3 regions of the Novosphingobium sp. KA1 genome follow, and region 3 is predicted to be linked to each of the others. Evidence: predicted binding sites of a transcription regulator. Region 3 holds the regulator's gene; each other region holds the start of a gene.
The links. The regulator LexA, encoded in region 3, represses DNA repair genes until DNA is damaged. The targets are predictions, from matches to a motif close to GTTCCNCNCTTGTTCT.
Positions count from the first base shown of each region.

Region 1: the regulator LexA is predicted to act here: its motif matches at 3,882-3,897, upstream of uvrA (excinuclease ABC subunit UvrA).
Region 2: the regulator LexA is predicted to act here: its motif matches at 3,280-3,295, upstream of CA833_RS00765 (ATP-dependent helicase).

Region 1 is NZ_CP021247.1:203,268-210,438, forward strand. It holds gene CA833_RS01130 (hypothetical protein) at 1-81, shown strand, start outside; gene CA833_RS01135 (hypothetical protein) at 381-953, opposite strand; gene uvrA (excinuclease ABC subunit UvrA) at 964-3,870, opposite strand; gene CA833_RS01145 (UrcA family protein) at 4,389-4,805, shown strand; gene CA833_RS01150 (hypothetical protein) at 5,244-5,657, shown strand; gene CA833_RS01155 (sensor histidine kinase) at 5,915-6,991, opposite strand; gene CA833_RS01160 (M28 family metallopeptidase) at 7,165-7,171, shown strand, end outside.
Region 2 is NZ_CP021247.1:122,820-129,990, reverse strand. It holds gene CA833_RS00775 (sterol desaturase family protein) at 1-190, opposite strand, end outside; gene CA833_RS00770 (isoprenylcysteine carboxylmethyltransferase family protein) at 363-962, shown strand; gene CA833_RS00765 (ATP-dependent helicase) at 970-3,276, opposite strand; gene CA833_RS00760 (hypothetical protein) at 3,423-3,695, shown strand; gene rsmD (16S rRNA (guanine(966)-N(2))-methyltransferase RsmD) at 3,829-4,416, opposite strand; gene CA833_RS00750 (pseudouridine synthase) at 4,413-5,942, opposite strand; gene CA833_RS00745 (MFS transporter) at 6,054-7,171, shown strand, end outside.
Region 3 is NZ_CP021247.1:3,143,117-3,150,287, reverse strand. It holds gene CA833_RS15160 (aminodeoxychorismate/anthranilate synthase component II) at 1-428, shown strand, start outside; gene trpD (anthranilate phosphoribosyltransferase) at 434-1,426, shown strand; gene trpC (indole-3-glycerol phosphate synthase TrpC) at 1,446-2,237, shown strand; gene CA833_RS15145 (GyrI-like domain-containing protein) at 2,241-3,170, opposite strand; gene CA833_RS15140 (hypothetical protein) at 3,157-3,375, shown strand; gene moaC (cyclic pyranopterin monophosphate synthase MoaC) at 3,372-3,854, shown strand; gene CA833_RS15130 (molybdopterin molybdotransferase MoeA) at 3,854-5,074, shown strand; gene lexA (transcriptional repressor LexA) at 5,189-5,872, shown strand; gene CA833_RS15120 (ComEC/Rec2 family competence protein) at 6,041-7,171, opposite strand, start outside.

The DNA of each region.
Region 1 (7,171 bases), 790 kb from region 3:
GCAAGAGCAGCCCTCGAAACAGGCGCAGAGGCCGACACTCCTATTTCGATGTATTTCCCGGAAGCAAAACTAACATTTTAGGAAGAGGCTCTTAATTATTGGGAAGGCGAGGGTGCTATCCCTCGCATTTTCCCTTTACTTCTTCGCGCCGCCGCACGAATCTTAGACCCTTCCACCACCCTGCGGGCAATCGCCTCCTCGTTTCAGGAGAGACAAGCTACCAGTCCGCGCAGGTCTTCGCGATTTCGCCCAACAGAGCCTGTTTAGAAGGCGTGCGATCTGCCCCAGCATTGCGCGGCAGTTGAGGAACGCCCGCGGCCTTCCGTCGGGCAGCAAGGCGCGCGCCGAGATCGGCCATGTCCATGACCGTCTCTGCGGGTTCAGTCGATGATGTCTTCGACGCCATAATCGCCCATGCTTTCCTCGCGGATGCGACGTTCAAGATAGTCCAGATCCGCATCGGGGTGAAGGGATAACAGAATGCGCGCCTGATCGATGCGGTCCGGCGCGCTGCGCGAAGCATACTGACCCATGCGATCCGCAATCAGGTCTTCGACGCTGATCACGCGGAACAAAGCCGTTTCGCCGACCGGGCGGATCAGGCGCAAGCGGGCAGGCTCGATGTTGCCATCCATCGGCACTTCGGCAACGACCTCGAAGCCGAGCCGCAATTCCGGGTGAACCCAGCCCTTGAGCATGGCGCCCGCGCCGCGCGGGCGGACGAGCCCCGCCCGCTCCATCTCCTCTTCGAGTTCCGGCTGGCGGGTGGTGCAGATGTCGAAGTCGCCGGTGGTCACGGCGCTGAGCGACCATAGTTCCGCCGCCGCCCCGCCGACCAGAATGGGCCTTTGCAGGCCGCGCAGGTGCATGGCCTCGCTGACGCGCGCAAAAAGCTGGAGGGCGGCGACGAACTCGGGCCGATAGCCGGAGTTGACGTCGCGTTTCCCGCTCACTTGGGCTTGCTCACTTCGCCCCGCCTCCCAGCAGCGGCTTCAGATAGTGCCCGGTGAAGGACTTCTTCACCTTCACGATATCCTCCGGCGTACCGGCCGCGATCACTTCGCCGCCGCGCACGCCGCCTTCCGGGCCCATGTCGATGATCCAGTCGGCCGTCTTGATGACGTCGAGGTTGTGCTCGATCACCACCACCGAATTGCCCTGCTCGACAAGGCGGTGGAGCACTTCGAGCAGCTTGCGCACGTCCTCGAAGTGGAGGCCGGTGGTCGGCTCGTCCAGCACGTAGAGCGTCTGGCCGGTGGAGCGGCGGGCGAGTTCCTTGGCGAGCTTGACGCGCTGCGCCTCGCCGCCGGACAGCGTGGTCGCCTGCTGGCCGACCTTGACGTAGCCCAGGCCCACCTCGTTCAGCATGTGCATCTTGTCGCGGATCGGCGGCACCGCCTTGAAGAACTCCTCCGCGTCCTCGATCGTCATGTCGAGCACGTCGGCGATGGAGTGGCCCTTGAACTTCACTTCCAGCGTTTCGCGGTTGTAGCGCTTGCCGTGGCATTCCTCGCAGGTGACGTAGACGTCGGGCAGGAAGTGCATCTCGATCTTGATCAGCCCGTCGCCCTGGCACGCCTCGCAGCGGCCGCCCTTGACGTTGAAGCTGAAGCGCCCGGCCTTGTAGCCGCGCGCTTCCGATTCCGGCAGCCCGGCGAACCAGTCGCGGATCTGGGTGAAGGCGCCGGTGTAGGTGGCAGGGTTGGAGCGCGGGGTGCGGCCGATGGGGGACTGGTCGATCTCGATCACCTTGTCGCAGTGTTCGAGCCCGGTGATCCGGTCATGCGCGCCCGCCACCACCCGCGCGCCGTTGAGCTGGCGCGAGGCGCCGGCCTGCAGCGTGTCGATGGTGAGCGAGCTCTTGCCCGAGCCGGACACGCCGGTGACGCAGCAGAACGTGCCGAGCGGGAACTGCGCCGTCACGTTCTTCAGGTTGTTGGCGCGGGCGTTCTCGACGACGATCTGCTTGCCATTGCCCTTGCGGCGCGTGGTCGGCACCTCGATCCTGCGGGTGCCGTTGAGGTACTGGGCGGTGAGGCTGTTCTTGCTCTTGAGCACTTGCTTCAGCGTGCCCTCGGCCACCACCTGCCCGCCGTGGACACCGGCGCCGGGGCCAAGGTCGACGATATGGTCGGCGGTGCGGATCGCGTCCTCGTCATGCTCGACGACGATCACGGTGTTGCCAAGGTCGCGCAGACGCTTGAGCGTTTCCAGCAGCATGTCGTTGTCGCGCTGGTGGAGGCCGATCGAGGGTTCGTCGAGCACGTAGAGCACGCCCGAGAGGCCCGAGCCGATCTGGCTGGCAAGGCGGATGCGCTGGCTCTCGCCGCCCGACAGCGTGCCGCTGGTACGGTCGAGGTTGAGGTAGTCGAGCCCGACGTTGTTGAGGAAGCCGAGCCGCTCGTTGATTTCCTTGAGGATGGCCCTGGCGATCTGCTGCTGCTGGCTGGTGAGCTTCTCCTCCAGCGCGCCGAACCACGCGAAGCCGTCCGCCACCGAAAGCCGCGCGGCATCGGCAATGTCGCTGCCGGCGATCTTCACCGACAGCGCCTCGGGCTTGAGGCGCTTGCCATCGCAGGTCTCGCAGGGCTGCGCGGTCTGGAACTTGGACAGTTCCTCGCGCATCCAGGCAGAGTCGGTCTGGATCATGCGGCGGTTGAGGTTGCCGATCACGCCCTCGAACGGCTTGTTGACCGTGTATTCCTTCTTGCCGTCCTTGAACGTCAGCGGCACGGCCTTGCCCCCGGTGCCGTAGAGGATGACGATCTTCAGCTCGGTCTGCAGCGCGTCCCACGGCGTGGTGAGGTCGAACCCGAAGTGCTCGGCCAGGCTGGAGAGCACCTGCATGTAATAAGGCGAAGGCGGGTTCGACTTGGCCCAGGGCACGATGGCGCCCTGCTTGAGGCTGAGATGCTCGTTCGGGACAACCAGCTGCGGGTCGAACAGCAGCTTCTCGCCCAGCCCGTCGCAGGCCGGGCAGGCCCCCTGCGGGGCGTTGAACGAGAACAGGCGCGGCTCGATCTCCTCGATGGTGAAGCCGCTGACCGGGCAGGCGAACTTTTCGCTGAACACGATGCGATTCGGCGGCAGGCCGGCGCCCTTGAGGTTCTTCTTGCCCTTACCCTCTTCCTCACGGCCCGGCACGACGCCGTCCGCAAGGTCGATGTAGGCCAGCCCCTCGGCGAGCTTGAGCGCCTGTTCGAAGCTGTCGGCAAGGCGCGTCTGGATGCCGTCCTTGACCGCGATGCGGTCCACCACGACCTCGATGTCGTGCTTGTACTTCTTGTCGAGCGCGGGGGCGTCCTCGATGGCGTAGAGCTCGCCGTCGATGCGCACGCGGGTGTAGCCCGCCTTCTGCCACTCGGCCAGTTCCTTGCGGTATTCACCCTTACGGCCGCGCACAACCGGCGCGAGCAGGTAGGCGCGGGTGCCTTCGGGCAGTTCCATCACCCGGTCGACCATGTTGGAGACGGTCTGCGCCTCGATCGGCAGGCCGGTGGCGGGTGAATAGGGAATGCCCACACGCGCCCAGAGCAGGCGCATGTAGTCCCAGATCTCCGTCACCGTCGCCACCGTCGAGCGCGGGTTGCGACTGGTGGTCTTCTGCTCGATCGAGATTGCCGGGCTGAGGCCGTCGATATGCTCGACGTCGGGCTTCTGCATCATCTCCAGGAACTGGCGCGCATAGGCCGAGAGGCTCTCGACATAGCGGCGCTGGCCCTCGGCATAGATCGTGTCGAACGCGAGGCTGGATTTCCCCGAACCCGACAGGCCGGTGATGACGATCAGCTTCTCGCGCGGGAGTTCGATGTCGAAACCCTTGAGGTTATGCTCACGGGCGCCGCGGACGGTGATGTGGGAGAGACTCATGGGGGCGGTATGTTCCAGATTTGTTCGCGACACGCAAGCCATGCCGCAGCAGGACCGGTCCGGCGTCATTTGGGAACGCGCTTGAGGAAATCAACGCATGCCCCACCCCGCCGCAAAGCGCCTGCAAATTTATCGCCGCGTCATTCGTCGGCGATTCAATGCACTCCATCGAAGCACCGATGCCGTTTGCCGATCCGGGGGTTTGCGGACTTGAAAGCCCCGCGACGATGCGCAATAGAGTCCCTGCCCGAATAGAGTATCGACTCACCCTTTGCCGTGTTTTCTGCCTCGTTAAAATAAGTAAAGGCAGCATAACAATCGCTTGGCCAGGATCGTCGCAACACGGGCGAACAGCAGTCCATGCAGTACCTTCCGGCGAGCCATCGAGCCGGCGGAACAAGCATCTGCACAACTTTGCTTTTTTCGGAATTCGTCCGGGCCGCAGGCAGTTTGCAGGTTCGCGCAGCAGGGAGGCTTCGCGGGCGATGGGAGCTGCACACTCAGGAGGAGTACCCAAGATGCACAAGATCCATTCCACGTTCGCCATGGCCGCCGCCACCGCCCTGACCGCGGCCTCCATGATCGCGCTCACGCCGCCGGCAGCCGCCGAGGAGGTGGTCGTCAAGCATCAGATCGACCGGAACGTCCCGCGGGTCGTGGTGCGCTACGGCGACCTCGATCTCGACAGCCCGTACGGCCGCGATCGCCTGACCGTTCGCCTCGATTCCGCCGTCAAGAAGGTCTGCGGCTTCGCGGATTACCGTGATATTCCGGAATACAGCAACATGATCAGCTGCCGCGACGAATCCACCGGCCGCGCCTATGCGGCGCGTGACGAACTCTTCGCCCAGCGCATGGCCGCCCGCGAACGCGGCGAAACCCTCGCGCTCGCCGGCAGCGGCGGCGGCTCCCTGGCCGTCTTTGCGCAACGCTAGGAAAATGAGGGATTTCGCACCGGCCCCGCCGCTTGCGCGAGGCCGGTGCGTGATCCATAAATACACCCCCACGCAATTTCAGAACGTTTCCGAAATAAACCCACCAACATCACCTGAAACATACTTGCAAAAGCGCGTGTAGTTATAAAAATAGAGCGAAACGAACTATTTTTAACGTTTATCACTATTATTATTCGCGGAAATCAAATCCGCCAGGCCGGGCCCAAAGCGGTCAGGACGCGGCACTGCATCGGCCGCCCGCCCCTACCCAGCCGTCCCCCAGCCCCACCCCGCACCGGGTTCCCCCGCAGGCCGGCAGCCCGCCGCAGGCTCGGCACGCTCCGTCTCCGCGCCGCGCAATTCGTCGCATTGGCTTTGCGCGCCGCCGCGAAGACCGCCAGAGATGCGCGCAAACACCTTCAGGGACGGAGTACAAAGATGAGGGGGTCGCTTTTCCTGCGCGCACTGGGCGCGCCGGCTTTCGCAATGGTGTCCGCGGCAACGCTGGCCACCGCATTCGCCAGCCCGGCGCTCGCCGACGATCCGCGCGATCCGACGATGACGCCCGAGGCCATCGCCCGCGACCGGGCCATCATCCGCAAGCTCAACCAGGACCAGCTCGCCTACGTGCGCCAGCGCGATGCACAGTACGCCAAGGGCTGGAAGGCCTATCGCCAGTCGGGCGATGACGACGGCGATTTCGAGGAAGGCGACTACCAGTCCGGCCGGGCCGACTACGCCCGCCAGTCGCGCGACTATGCCCAGGCCCGCCGCGACTACGAGGCCGATCTCGCGCAGTGGCGCCGCGACGTCGCCGCCTGCCGCGCGGGGAATTATTCGCGCTGCCGCTGAGAGACTGTTTAAAAAATGCCCTAAAGGGCATTTTGAGGGCGGCACCAGCCCACTCCCCCACCCGACCACCCACAGAATACTGCCGATGGGTGGTCGGGTGGGGGAGTGGGCCGGTGCCGCGAAATTCGCGAAAAAGCGGGCCGGACACAGCGTCCGGCCCGCTTTTTTGTGCCTTATACCAAGGTGCGATGATGCTGACGCATCAGCAGCTTGGAACGCCCGGGCGCCGCGCGGCGCTTAACCTAGCTACGGTCATCTCACGTCACCAGTTCGCTCAGCGGCGCCGTGATCTTCAGGCTGAACCCGTCGGCCTCGTAGCGCTGCTCGACCGCGCTGCGGAAACCGAATCCCATGTCGATCAACCGCGAACCGAAGCCCTTGCGCTGCGGCGCGCAGACCGGCGGGCCGCCTTCCTCCTGCCAGTGCAGGGTCAGGCTCTCGCCATCAAGCTCCCACCAGAAGCCGACGCGGCCCGTCTCGTTCGACAGGGCGCCATACTTGATCGCATTGGTCGCCAGTTCGTGCAGCATGAGCGTGAGCGCCACCACCGCACGCGAGCCGATCTGCAACTCCGGCCCGGCGATCGACACGCGCTCGCGGGCGACATGCATCGCGATCGAGGAATGCACCACCTGTTCCAGCGAGGCCTCCGACCAGTCCTGATGGATCAGGACGTCATGGGCCTTGCCCATCGCCGCCAGCCGCGACGAAAAGGCGTCCAGCGCCCCCGGCTCCGCCGAGCCGCGCAGGCTCTGGCGCGCGATCGCCTGGACGAGGGCGAGCGTGTTCTTGAGGCGGTGCCCCAGTTCCTGGTTGGCGAGCGCCAGCGCGGCCTGCGCGCGCATCTTGCCGGTGGTCTCGACCACGGTGTCGAGCATGCCGCCGATGGAACCGTCGGCCAGCCTGAGCGGACTGTAGCAGAACGTGAACCAGGCCTGCTCGCGGTAGCCGAAACGCTCGACCTCCAGCGGGAAATCCTCGATGTAGGTGGGCTCGCCGGCAAAGGCGCGATCGGCGATCGGGCCGATGATCTCCCATGCCTCGGACCATATATCGGCAAACGAGCGCCCGAGCGGGGCCGGCTTGTCGCCCAGGATCGGCACGAAGGCATCGTTGTAGAGCGTCGTCAGCCCGGCGCCCCAGATGACCGCCTTGGGGAAACGGGAATCGAGCATCTGCTGGACCACCAGACGCAGTTCGACCGGCCAGTCCTCACGCGGACCCAGCGGGGTCGTGCTCCAGTCGAAGGCGGCAACCTGCGCGCGCATGCCGGGGACGGCATGCGGCTCGCCCGCCGACGCGCAAGGCAGTCCCGCAAGAGGGGCGGCGGTCATGAAAGGCGGATCTCTGTTCTCCCTAGCGATCCAAGGTAGTTCACAGCATTTCGGATAAAACCCGCCGCTTGTCCAAGACATTCTGCTTTGCCTCCCCGCCCCTGCTTCCACCGGCGCCGCGCCGGACCAGAGCAGGCTTGCCTCCCCTGCCCCGCTGCCTAAAAGCGGGGGCCATGAAAA
Region 2 (7,171 bases), 710 kb from region 3:
CGATCAGCGCCAGCAGCAGCATGGCGCCGAACCGGATCATGAGCGTGCCCACCGTTGCATGGAGAATGTCCGCGACTACCCCCGCGCGGGTGCGGCGATCGGGGCCGCGTGCGGGCAGCAACCACTCGAGCGGGACGAGCAGCAGCGCGACGAAGAACAGGGGCCGCAGGACGGCAAGGATTTCATGCATCAGGATGAGGCCCGTCGAAAGGAACTGGCCGCGATCCTAGGGCATCATGGTTTCCCGATCCTAAACGCCTGGCAATGAGTTGGGCGCTGGTCGCCGCTTAAATGCCTGTTTACCAATGTGGCGCTAGCTGTTCCGTGTGCCCGGCCGTTGCGGCGGGGGACGGGGGACTTCGATGACTTTGCCTCGCCTGCTTCATCTTGCCGAATGCGCGTTCATGATCCTGCTGGCCTACATGGTGGTCTGGCGCCTGCTTCCGGCCATGCCGCAGCACCCGCAGCTGGTGGTGTTTCTGGTGGCCGAATTGCTTGGTGTGGTGCTGATCCTGCTGCAGCGGCCCGGCGACGTGGCGACCGGGGTCAAGCCGGTGCTGGTGGGTTTCGGCGGTACGGCGGCGGGCCTGCTGATCGTACCCAGGGGTGTCCAGCTGGTGCCGGATCTGGTCTCGACCTCGATGATCCTGGGCGGCGTTGCCCTGTCGATCCTCGCCAAGCTGTCGCTGCGCCGCAGCTTCGGGGTGGTGGCGGCCAATCGCGGCGTGAAAAGCGGCGGCGTGTACCGTCTGGTGCGCCATCCGATGTACATGGCCTACATCATCAACCACATCGGCTATCTGATGCTTTATCTTTCGGCCTGGAACCTGGCGGTCTATGCGCTGGCGTGGATCCTGCTGTGGATGCGCACGGACGAGGAGGAGAAGGTCCTGCGCGCCGATCCGGCTTACCGTGCATATGCCGAGAAGGTTCGTTCGCGGTTGATCCCGGGGCTCGTCTGAGCCGGCTTCAGACGTCGCTGGCAGGCTTCACGAAGCTGTCAAGCACACGCTTGGCGCCGGCCTGTTCGAAGTCGATCTCCAGCTTGTTGCCTTCCTGCCCGGTGACCTTGCCGTAGCCGAACTTCTCGTGGAACACGCGGGCGCCGACTTCGATGTCGGTGCGCGGTTTCGAGGCGAAGCTGGCGGCGCTGCGGGTCGATTCGGGGATACGGCGCGGCTTGGGATCGTAGTCCTGCGCCGCTGCGCGCTGCCAGCCGGGCCCGCGCGTCATCGTGCGGGCAGGCTGCGCGCGGGCGACTTCGGCGAAGGGATCGGCATGTTCGCTCCACTGCGCCCTCCACAGCGAAGCGCCGCCCGATAGCGTGGTTTCGCTGTCGACGTGATCCTCGGGCAGTTCGGCAATGAAGCGCGAGGGGATGGAACTGGTCCACTGGCCATAGATGCGCCGATTGGCGGCGTGGAGGATCGTGCACTTGCGCCGTGCCCGCGTGATCGCGACGTAGGCAAGCCGGCGCTCTTCCTCGAGGCTGGCGAGGCCGCCTTCGTCCATCGAGCGCTGCGAGGGGAACACGCCTTCCTCCCAGCCCGGCAGGAACACGTTGTCGAATTCCAGCCCCTTGGCGGCATGCATGGTCATGATCGTGACCTTTTCCTCGTCCGAGGCGGCCTCGTTGTCCATCACCAGGCTCACGTGTTCGAGGAAATCGCCGAGGCTTTCATACTCTTCCATGGCGCGCGCGAGTTCGACGAGGTTTTCCAGCCGTCCGTTCGCCTCGGGCGTCTTTTCCGCCTGCAGCGCGTCGGTATAGCCGCTCTCGTCGAGCACGGTGCGCATGAGGTCGGCCGGGTTCTCGGTGGCGGAAAGATCGCGCCAGCGGGCGAAGTCGCGCATCAGCGAGAGGAAGGTGTTGCGGGCGCGGGCGGGCAGTTCGTCGGTATCGGCGATTTCGATCGCGGCCATGGCGAGCGGAATCGCGCGCCGGCGGGCAAGCGTGTGCAGCGCCTCCAGCGCCTTGGCCCCGAGACCGCGCTTGGGGGCGTTGTAGATGCGCTCGAAGGCAAGGTCGTCCGCCGGCTGGGCGATGACGCGCAAGTAGGCGAGGGCGTCGCGGATTTCGGCGCGCTCGTAGAAGCGGAAGCCGCCGACGATGCGGTACTTCATGCCGATCGCGATGAAGCGGTCCTCGAACTCGCGCGTCTGGTACTGCGCGCGCACGAGGATGGCGATCTGGTCGAGCGCGGCGCCTTCGCGTTCCAGCCGCTCGATCTCGTCGCCGACACGGCGGGCTTCCTCGGGGGCGTCCCAGACACCGATCACGCGCACCTTGTCGCCCGCGTGGCGCTCGGTCCACAGCGTCTTGCCGAGGCGCTGGGTATTCTCGCCGATCAGGCCCGAGGCGGCGGCAAGGATCTGCGGGGTGGAGCGGTAGTTCTGCTCCAGCCGGATCACTTTCGCGCCGGGGAAGTCCTTCTCGAACTTGAGGATATTGGCCACTTCCGCGCCACGCCAGGAGTAGATCGACTGGTCGTCATCGCCCACCACGCAGATGTTCTTGCGGACTTGCGCGATGAGGCGCAGCCAGAGGTACTGGACCTGGTTGGTGTCCTGATACTCGTCCACCATCACGTATTTGAAACGCTGCTGGTATTGCTCCAGCACTTCGCGGTGGGTGCGCAGGATGTTCAGCATGTGCAGCAGAAGATCGCCGAAATCGCAGGCGTTCAGCGTCTTCAGGCGGTCCTGATAGAGTTGGTAGAACTTCTGCCCGCGCCCGTTGGCGTAGGATTCGTTCTCTCCGGCATCAAGATCGGCGGGGTTGAGGCCGCGGTTCTTCCAGCGATCGATGCAACCGGCGAGCTGGCGCGCGGGCCAGCGCTTCTCATCAATCCCTTCGGCCTGGATCAGCTGCTTCAGCACGCGCAGCTGATCGTCGGTGTCGATGATCGTGAAATTGGGCTGGAGGCCGACCAGTTCGGCGTGGCGGCGCAGCATCTTGGCGGCAATCGCGTGGAAAGTGCCGAGCCAGGGCATGCCCTCGACCGCCGGGCCGATCAACTGGCCGACACGCTCGCGCATTTCGCGCGCGGCGCGGTTGGTGAAGGTGACGCAGAGAATCTCGCTTGGCCACGCCAGGCGGCTGCGCACCAGATGCGCCAGCCTGCGGGTGAGCGCCGCCGTCTTGCCGGTACCGGCACCCGCCAGCATCAGCACCGGGCCCTCGGTGGTCAGAACTGCCTCGCGCTGGGGCGGGTTCAGCCCGTCGATGAGCGGGTCGGAAGAGGCGTCGGGCACGGGGGATTGCAGATCGTTCACCCGTGAACATCTAGAGAACGGGGGCGGGGCGTGCAAGGCCGCTTCGCCAGGCCTGGAGAACAATCCCCGCCGGTTTGCCGGGAACCGAAGCGGAGGGCGCGCATTGTCACGATGAGCGTGCGGCTGTCATCCATGGAGAAGTCCGGATGTTTTATCGCTCCATCGTGGTGCTGGCCGCAGCGGCCGCCCTCATTCCCACCGCAGGTTCGGCTCTGGCTGCCTCGCCGCATCACCGGGCGGGCGCCTCGGTCCGCGAATCCCGCGGCTATCCCTCCGAAGTGACGGTAGACGGGCAGAGCTACAAGGTCTGCTCGAAGACCGTCGTCGATAGCTGCATCAACCCCCGGCAGGCAGGCCTGCACTTCGGCAACAGGCCGATGAGGGACTGGCCGGGGCGGCCTGCCAGCATGAAAAAGTGACTGAGTGTGGTATGGAAAAGTAACCGCCGGTGATGGCTAAAGGTAACCAAACGCAAAAGGTAACCAAACGCAAAAGGGGTGCCTTGCGGTCGGCAAAGGCACCCCTTGAAGTATGGAAATGTAACCTGAAGCGTCAGGCCGGGACGCGGCGCAGGATATGCAGCCGGGCCTTGCCGACATCGCGCGTGGACTCCACTTCGAAGCCCTTGATCGCGAACGTCTCGTCGCGGCCGGTTTCGATGCAGACCCAGGTCTGCTCGCCGATCCAGCCGAGGCGGTTGAGCTTGTCGACCGCCACGGCACCGGCGCCGGTGTCGTAAGGTGGATCGAGCAGGACGAGGTCCAGCGTGTCCTTGGCGGGGCCAAGCGACAGGGCCGAGCTTGCGCGCACGTCGGTCTGCCCCTGCGCGCGCAGATTGGCGATGTTGGTGCGGATCGCCCGGATCGCGCCGGGGTCCTGGTCGACGAACAGGCAGTGCGCGGCGCCGCGCGAAAGCGCCTCGAGGCCGAGTGCGCCCGATCCGGCAAAGAGATCGGCCACTTTCAGCCCCTCCAATGTCCCGAGGCGGCTTGCCAGCATCGAGAACAGCGTCTCGCGGGTGCGGTCCGCGGTCGGGCGCGTGGCATCGCCTTCGGGCGCGGCCAGCTTGCGGCCGCGCCATTCACCAGCGACGATGCGCAGGCCGGTCCGTACATTGCCCCGGGCACTGGCAGGCTTCATGCCTTGGCGTCCGGCAGCGTGCGGCGGAAGTTCTCGAGTTCCCGGGGCGAGACTTCCACGACCATGCCCTTGGGCAGGTCGAGCAGGCGGAACGGTCCGTAGGAAATGCGGATCAGGCGGCTGACCTGCAGTCCGAGGTGCTCCAGAACGCGGCGCACTTCGCGGTTCTTGCCTTCGGTCAGGGTCATCTCGACCCACTGGTTGCGTCCGGTGCGGCGCTCCATGTTGGCGTCGATCTTGCCGTAGACAACGCCTTCGATCTCGATGCCTTCGATGAGGTCCTCGAGCTGGGCCTGCGAAATATCGCCGAAGGTGCGGGCGCGGTAGGTGCGCGGCACGCCGGTGGCGGGCAGTTCGAGCTGGCGCTTGAACTCGCCGTCGTTGGTCAGCAGCAGCAGGCCCTCGGTGTTGAGGTCGAGGCGGCCGATCGGCATCACGCGGCCCGAATCATCGGGCAGCGCGTTGCGCAGCGCGGTGTAGATCGTCGGGCGGCCCATCGGGTCGCGCTCGGCGGTGATGAGGCCGGAGGGCTTGTGGAAGATGAAGAGGCGGGTTTCCTCGGCATCGCGCACGGGATTGCCGTCGACCGTCACGCCGCGCAGGTTCGGCAGCACGGTGGAGGGGGTTTCGATCAGATCTTCTCCAAGGCGCACGCGGCCTTCGATGATCAGCCGCTCGGCCTCGCGGCGGCTGGCGACACCGGCACGGGCGAGCAGCTTGGCGATGCGTTCGCCTTCGCGCACGGGCATGCCAGGGGTCTTGGCCGTGGGCGCAGCGGCGCGCGGTGCGGCGCGAACGGGGCGGGGGCGGCGTTCTTCACGGGGGCGATCGTCGCGCGGCCGATCGTTGGCGAAACGGTCCTTGCCGAAGCGATCACCGGCAAAACGGTCGCTGCGGGGGCGCTCGCCGCCGTCACGGCTGCCGTGGGGCTTGCCGCCGAAGGTCTTGCGGTCATCGTCCTTGCGCGGACCTCGGCCGAAGGCTGGGCGTTCGCTGCGCGCGCCTTGCGGCGTATCGCGGCGATCGTCGCGGTTGCGGTTGCTCCAGGGGCGTTCGTTGCTGCCATAGTCGCCGGCATCGCGATCGCTGCGCGCGTTGCCGCCATAGGGCTTGCCGCCATAGGGCTTGCCGCCATAGGGCTTGCCGCCATAGGGCTTGGCGCCGTCATCCTTGCGCGGACCCCGCCCATAAGCAGGCCGGTCGCCGCGCTGGCCGTCACGCGTGAAACCGCCCCGGTCCTCGCGGCCGCGGTCGCCGGAAGGCTTGCTGCCATATGGCTTTGCATCCTCGGGCTTGCGGGGGCCACGATGGAAGGTGGGCTTGTCGCCGCGCCGGTCTTCACGCCCGGTGCTGTAGGTGCCGTCGCCATACCGGCTTTCACCGCGGGCGCCGCGATCGCGTGGGGCATCGCCCCGGGAGTTGCCGCCACGCGGACCGCTGCGGAAAGAACCGTCGCGCGAAGAGCCATCACGCGAACCACCGCCGCCACGCTTCGGGCCGCCGGATTTGAAAGGAGGTTTGGACATTTGCCCGCCCATACCTGTTGATCGTCGCTTCATCCAGCCTTCCCTTGCGCCAAGGGCGCGTTAGGGTGCGGCAAATCAGCATATTCGCGTGTCGAAACCGGAGATCACTGCGTGGACGCCCAAAGTATCGAACAACGTCGCGGCGTCTGGGATGCGGTCAAACCCTATGTCGAGAAAGAATCGCTGGCCTCGTTCGCGCTGGGGCTGTCCTCCGGTTTCCCCTATGCGATGATCGGCGCGACGCTCACCACGCGCCTCGCGCAGGACGGCATCGACAAGAAGACGGTCACGGCCTTCACGCTCGCCTTCCTCGTCTACAACCTCAAGGTCTTCTGGGCCTGGATCATCGACGGCGTGCGCCTGCCGGTGCTGGGCAGCATGGGCCAGCGCGTCTCGTGGATGATGGTCTGCGGCCTGTTCGTGATCGCGGCGGTGCTGAACCTCGCCTTCGTCGATCCTGCCGCCGACATTTCCGCGACCGTGATCGCCGCCATCTTGGTGGGCGTGGCCGGCGCCAGTTTCGATATCGTGATCGACGCCTACCGCATCGAGACGCTCAAGCCTTACCAGCTCGGCACCGGATCGGGCATGAGCCAGTACGGCTGGCGTATCGGTTCGGCCGGCGCCGGCGCGCTGGCGCTGGTGGTCTCGGCCCGCCATGGCTGGAGCGCGGGCTATGCCGCCTGCGCTTTCTTCGCGCTTCCCGCGATGCTGACGGCGATGGTCCTTGGCGAGCCGATGCGCCGCAAGGTCGTGGTCGAGAAGCGCGGCGTGGTGGAAGTGTGGAACTCCATCGCCGGGCCGTTTGCCGAGTTCTTCCGCCGGAATGGCGCGGTGCTGGTGCTGACCTTCATCCTCGTCCACAAGATCGGCGACACGCTGGCGAACCTGACCTTCCGCCTGCTGTTCGACGACCTCAAGTTCTCGAACGACGAGATTGCGCTTTATGACGTGGGTCTTGGTTTCTGGGCCTACCTGATCGGCGTGTTCATCGGCGGGGTGGCTTTCGCGAAGATGGGACTCAAGCGTTCGGTGCTGATCTCGCTGATCCTGATGGGCGCCTCCAACCTCAGCTTTGCGGCGCTGGCGGCGGCCGGGCACAGCAACTGGGGCATGGCGGGCGCGATCGGCTTCGAGAACATCGCGTCGGGTTATGGCGGCGTGGTGGTGATCGCCTATTTCTCGGCGCTGTGCGATCTTCGCTATACCGCCGCGCAATACGCGCTGAT
Region 3 (7,171 bases):
GCCTCGATCTCGTGGGCGCGGCGGCCGATGCCGGGAAACCGCTGCTCGGCGTATGCCTCGGCCACCAGTCGATCGGCCAGTATTTCGGCGGCAAGGTAGTGCGCGGCGGGCTGATGCACGGCAAGACCAGCCCCGTAACCCATGACGGCACGGGCCTGTTCGCGGGCCTGCCCTCGCCCTTCACGGCCACGCGCTATCACTCGCTGATCGTCGAGGACATTCCCGAGGCCCTGGTGGTCAATGCCCGATCGGACGATGGCCACGTCATGGGCTTCCGCCATGCCGAGCTGCCGATCCACGGCGTGCAGTTCCACCCGGAAAGCATCGCCACCCAGCACGGCCATGCGATGCTGGCGAACTTCCTGCGGATCTGCGGCATCGAACCGAAGCTCCCGGCACGCCTCGACACCGGCCTGGCGGCGGCATGACCACGATGATCCTGCCCGATCCCCTCCACCCCATCGAGGAAGCCGAGGCCGAACAGGCTTTTGGCGCCATCCTCGACGGCCGCGTGGGCGACGATGCCATCGTGCACTTCCTGCTGGCCCTCACCGAACGCGGCGAGACCGCCAGCGAGATCACCGGCGCCGCCCGTGCCATGCGGGCGCGCATGATCCCGATCCAGGCGCCCGCCAACGCCATCGACGTCTGCGGAACCGGCGGCGACGGCCATCACACGCTCAACGTCTCCACCGCAGTATCGCTGGTGGTCGCGGCCTGCGGCGTGCCGGTCGCCAAGCACGGCAACCGTGCCGCCAGCTCCAAGGCGGGCGCGGCCGATACGCTGGAGGCGCTCGGCCTCAATCTCGACCGCGCGGCCGAGACAGCGGAAGAAACGCTGGCCGACCTTGGCATCTGCTTCCTCTTTGCCGCGCGCCATCACCCCTCGATGGGCCGCATCATGCCGATCCGCAAGGCGATCGGCCGCCGCACCATCTTTAACCTGATGGGGCCGCTGGCGAACCCCGCCAACGTGCGCCGCCAGCTCGTCGGCATCGCGCGCCCGGCTTACGTTCCGATCTATGCCGAAGCGCTGATGCACCTCGGCAGCGAGCACTCGCTGGTCATCTCCGGCGACGAGGGGCTCGACGAACTGAGCCTTGCCGGCGGCAACGAAGTGGCTGAAATCCGGCACGGCGAACTGTCGATGCGCCGCGTCTCGCCCGGCGACGTCGGCCTCCCGGTCTCGCCGGTCGGCGCGATCCGCGGCGGCGATGCCGCCTACAACGCCGATGCCCTGCGACGCCTGCTCATGGGCGAGCACGGTCCTTACCGAGACGCCGTGCTGCTCAACGCCGCTGGCGCGCTGATCGTGGCGGGCGAGGTCGAGACCTGGCGCGACGGCGTCGAGGAAGCGGCCGAAGCCATCGACAAGGGCCTCGCCAACGCCCTGCTCAACTGCTGGATTTCCGCGCTCAAGGCCTGAGCCGCGCGAGAGGGATACGATGTCCGACAAGCTTACCGAGATCTGCGACACCAAGCGCGAGGAAGTTGCCGAGCGCAAGGCCGTCGCCACAATGGCCGACCTCGACGCGCATGCCGCCTATCAGACCGCCCCGCGCGGGTTCGAGACGGCCTTGCGCGCAAAGGCCACGACCGGCTTCGCACTGATCGCCGAAATCAAGAAAGCTTCGCCGTCCAAAGGACTGATTCGGCCTGATTTCCGTCCGGCCGAACATGCCCTGGCCTATGAGCGCGGCGGCGCCGCCTGCCTTTCGGTGCTGACCGACGCGCCCTACTTCCAGGGTCATGAGGACTTCCTGATGGACGCCCGCGCGGCGTGCTCGCTGCCAGTGATCCGCAAGGACTTCATGGTCGATCCCTGGCAGGTGGCCGAGGCCCGCTCGATCGGTGCCGACGCGATCCTCATCATTGTTGCCGCTCTCGATGACGTGCTGATGGCCGAGATCGAAGCCGCTGCCCACGAACGCGGCATGGATTGCCTTGTCGAAGTTCACAACGAATCCGAAATGGAGCGCGCAAGTCGCTTGAAATCAAGGTTGATCGGCGTGAACAACCGCGACCTCAAGCGCTTCGTCACCGATATCGGCACCACCGAGCGGCTTGCCCCGCTGGCCCCCGAAGGCACGCTGCTCGTCGCCGAAAGCGGCATCAACACCCACGCCGACCTCGAAAGACTCTCAGGTTGCGGCGCACGGACCTTCCTCGTCGGCGAAAGCCTGATGCGGGAAGCAGATGTCGAGGCGGCAACCCGCGCCTTGCTGACCGGCGCCTGATCCTCAGGCCAGCGGCAAGATCAATTCGGTAAGCGCCTCTGCCGCGGACACTTGCGGATAGAGGCGCCCCCGTTCGCAGAAGAGCGGGAAATCGCGAAGGGTTTCGCCGCTGGCCGGCAACCAGTCCCGGTAGAGCAGCGTCGCCGGTTCCTCCAGATCCATCGCCGGGCCGGTAACGGCCAGGACCGCGCACCGACCACCGGGGATCTCCTCCACCCGAACCCGGTCGTCGCCCACAAACCATGACGGCACGGAGGCACAGAGCCATACGCGGTGACCGCCTTCGACTGCGGTGCGAGGATCCGTCGGAAAGACATTGAAAGTACGGCTTTTACCCGGCGAAAAACCAAATTCCCTGCGCCAGTCGATAAAGCGGCGGATGCTATCCCCGATGCCCGCAGGATCGCCGCGATGCTCCATCACCGCCACACGCACGGCGGCAAATTCACGGATCTCGACTGCTGTCGTCATGACGTCATTCATGGCCTTGCTCCTTGCTGCCTGAAGTGACGCACTCACCGCCTCCCACGCCGACCAGTCCGGCGCCGATCGAAATGCCGATGGTGTCTGGCCAAGCCGCGCGCGGAACGCCCGCGCAAATGCCTCGGGCGCCTCGTATCCGGCATCCAGCGCCGCGTCGATCACCCGGGTGCCGGGGCGGAATGCAAGTTGCATCGCGGCCCGGTGCAACCGGGAAAGCTGCACGAAACGCTGAAGCGGCATCCCGCACAGGGCCCGGAACTGGCGATGGAAGTGAAACGGCGAGAACCCCGCCCAAGCTGCGATCGTTTCGAGGTCGGCCGCGGCATCCGGCTCGGCCTCGATCCGCTCCACCACGCGCGCCATCCGCTCGAGATAGCGGCGCCTGGAATGCTCAGGTCTTTTCGAGGTTTGCGTCATGGTCACCACATTGCCCGCAATGACCCCGGCCATCCTGACCGATCTTGCGAAAATTGCCCCGGAGCACCTGTCCTACCACGCCGAATTCTGCCATCGCGGTGTCATGACCGATCGCCTGTTCTTCGTTGAAAGCGCGCAAATCCGCCCGTTCGGCAGCCAGCGCGCTTTCACTTCAGAACCGTGTCAACCGTGTCAACCGACCTGTCACCTTGTAGCCCGGACGAACCGCCCGAAATGACCAAGAACCTCACCCACATCGATTCGGACGGCACCGCCCGCATGGTGGACGTCGGCGCCAAGGCCGAAACCCAGCGCCTCGCGGTCGCCTCGGGCCGTATCACCATGACAGCCACGGCGCTGGAGGCGATCCGCGCCGGCAATGCCCCAAAGGGTGACGTACTGGGCACCGCCCGTATCGCCGGGATCATGGCAGGCAAGAAGACATCCGACCTGATCCCGATGTGCCACCCGCTGATGCTCGATGCCGTCAATGTCGATTTCAACTTCGAGGACAACGCCATCCGGGCCACGGCGACCGCTTCACTCACCGGCAAGACCGGAGTCGAAATGGAAGCAATTACAGCAACATCAATGGCACTCCTGACAATCTATGACATGGCCAAGGCGCTCGACAAGGGCATGGTCGTTGGCGAGATCCGCCTGATCGAGAAGCGGGGCGGAAAGTCCGGCCACTGGATCGCGGAGGACCTTGCCTGATGACCCCAGGTCGAATGCTGACGCTCGAGCAGGCACAGGAAAGGCTGCTGAAACTGGTCACCCCGCTGTCGATCGAGCGGGTCGACATGGAAGGCGCACTCGGGCGCTATCTCGCCGAGCCGCTGTTCGCGCGGCGCACCCAACCTGCCGCCGATGTCTCGGCCATGGACGGTTATGCCGTCGCCTCCAGCGATCTGGCCGGTCCGTGGCACGTCATCGGCGAAAGCGCAGCCGGCCATCCTTATGCCGAGACGGTCGCCCCGGGGCAGGCCGTGCGCATTTCCACCGGCGCACTCCTTCCTGCAGGCGCCGATGCGGTGATCGTACAGGAAGACCTTGCCCGCGATGATCATCATATCACGCTGACCGGCGACGGCCCCTCTCCTGCCGGCAAGCACATCCGCTGCCGAGGCATGGACTTTCCGGAGGGCCGCGAAATCCTGCCGGCGGGCATCCGGATTGGCCCCGCGCAGGCGGCCCTGGCAATTGCCGCCGGTCACAAGCACCTCCCCGTCTGCCGCATGCCGCGCATCGCGGTGATCGACAGCGGCGACGAACTCGCGCCCGATCCGGAAACCTGCGAAACACATCAGGTCCCCGCCAGCAATGGCGTGATGCTCGCGGCCCTCGCACGGACCCTTCCGGTGGAAATCACGCGGATCGGACCGGTCGCCGACCATCTCGACGCCCTGCTTGCCGCCTTCGAATCCGCCAAAAACGTGGACCTTGTCATCACCAGCGGCGGGGCATCCGTCGGCGATCATGACCTGATCCGTCCCGCCCTCGAAGCGTGGGGCGCCCGGATCGACTTCTGGCGCGTGGCCATCAAGCCGGGCAAGCCGCTGCTGGTTGCCGTCAAGACTGCAAGCGCGCGCCAACAGATCGTGCTCGGCCTGCCCGGCAATCCCGTGTCCAGTCTGGTCACCGCCTATCATTTCCTGCTGCCGGTATTACGCGCGATGCTGGGCGCGCGCAGCCCGCTCCCGCTGTCATTCGAGGCACGCCTTGCCGCACCGCTTCCCGCCAGTTCGGATCGCCGGGTATTCCTGCGGGGGCTCTGGGACGGCGCGACGGTCACCTCTCATGTGCTCCAGGATAGCGGCGCACTGGGCGCCCTGGCGGCCAGCAATGTGCTCATCGATCGACCGGCAGGCATGCCAGCCGCCGAAGCCGGAGATCCGGTACGGGTCTACTTGCTCCAGAATGGCGGTATCGCTTGACGATGCACATTTCGTTGCTTAGTTGTTCTCGCATTGTTCGCGAACAGAACTCGAAGTGTTCTACGCGAGAGGAACAAGGCCGCATCGCGCGGCCCATCAGGCGAGGCAGGCCACATGTTGACGCGCAAGCAGCACGAATTGCTCCGGTTCATCCAGCTCAGGCTTGAGGACAGCGGCGTCTCGCCCAGCTTCGAAGAGATGAAGGACGCGCTGGACCTCAAGTCGAAGTCCGGGGTGCACCGCCTGATTTCCGCGCTCGAGGAACGCGGCTTCATCCGGCGCCTGCCGAACCGCGCGCGCGCTCTGGAAGTGCTCCGCCAGCCCGAAGACATCACCAGCAAACCGATTGCCACGCCAAAGGCTCTCGAAGTGCCGCAATCCGCGCCTGTCGCGGCAAGCAGCGCTCCGGCAAACGACGTGATCGAAATTCCGCTCCACGGGCGCATTGCCGCGGGCGTTCCGATCGAGGCACTCGAAGGCCAGTCTACATTGCCTGTGCCGGCCGCCCTGCTTGGAGCGGGAGAACACTACGCTCTTGAAGTATCCGGCGACTCGATGATCGAAGCCGGCATTCTCGATGGCGATCTCGCCTTGGTGAAGCGCACCGACATCGCCCGTGACGGCGAGATCGTAGTGGCGCTCGTGCGCGGCGAGGAAGCGACGCTCAAGTACTTGCGCCGCGAGGGCGGCAAGGTTCGCCTCGATCCGGCGAATGCCGCGTACGAACCACAGATCTACGGCGCCGATGAAGTTCAGGTGCAAGGCAAGCTGACCGGCATTCTTCGCCAGTATCACTGACGAGAGGTAGCCGCCTGCCGGAACCCCGGACTTCGGCTGCCCCAGCCACTGCGCTTGCTGCACGAAGATGCATGGTTTTTCCCTTCGCCAACCACGTATGGAACAGGCGCAAATCGCCAGGCATAGGCGGCGCAAAACGGTATCCGGGCGACATGAACCCGCCGTTTTTCAGCCGCCTTGTGCCGTACGCCACCAACCGTGCTGGCCCTGTTCCTGAGCAACGCTCTGAAAAGTCGCATTCCCAAGGTCAACCGTTACACCGCCGGTCCGCGCAAGCGCCTGTCGATCGAATTTCAGCCATCTCGGGCTGCACGCTGGTGGCAGGTAACGATCGGCGATGACGATGTCGCTGGCAGCACAGGCCCGAGCGAGTGAAGCCAGAGGCACATGCGCACGGTTGCGCGAAAGCAGGATCCGCCAGATCCGTCCGGTTTTCTCGACCGTCACCAGGCAAAACTCAGCGTTGCAACGCGCGCCCGACCAATCCTGCAAGGCCACCGTTCCCGACCGGAGCCCCGCAGTCTCGACGAGACTGTCTCTTGCATAGTCCCCCACACCGTCGCGCAGCACGGCCAACTTCGAGCCGTTGTCGACCACCAGAGCGACATGGCGGCCATCGCCGGAAACCATGATGTCCGGCGGTTGCACCATCAGCAGCCCGCCTAGCCCCAGGACAGCGGGAACAACACCCCAGAAACGGACCCGGTGGCTCCACAGCGCGAACCACAGCCCGCCGATGACAAAAAGGAGGAAATGGCCGCCGCCCATCCTGGGCATGGCGCTGACCGCACCCGGGAAATGCGCGACGTTCCTGGCAAGCGCAAGGAGCATCGAGATCGCCTCCCCGGACAGCCACCAGACCGGCTCACCGACACCCGCAAGGTCGAGCAGCAGGCTGAATGCAACCAGCGGCATGATGACAAATGTCGTAAGCGGTATGGCTACCAGATTGGCAAGTGCGCCGTACACCCCGGCGCGGTGGAAGTGATAAAGCCCGATCGGCATCAGGACACATTCGATCGCCACGCCCGTCACCAGCATCAGCGTCAGCGCGCGCGCCAGCTTCATCGGCCAAGCATCGTCGCGCGGACTCAGCATTCGCTGAATCGGCCCCGCATTGCCAACAACGATCAGGGCAAGAACTGCCGCAAAACTCATCTGGAAGCTCGGCCCGACAATGCTCTCCGGCCAGAACAGCATCACCGCGAACGCAGCTGCCGCAAGCAGGCGGACCGACAGGGCCTCTCGCCCCAGCGCCAGCGCAGTCAGTACCAGCAGGGCCCCTGCACAGGAGCGGAC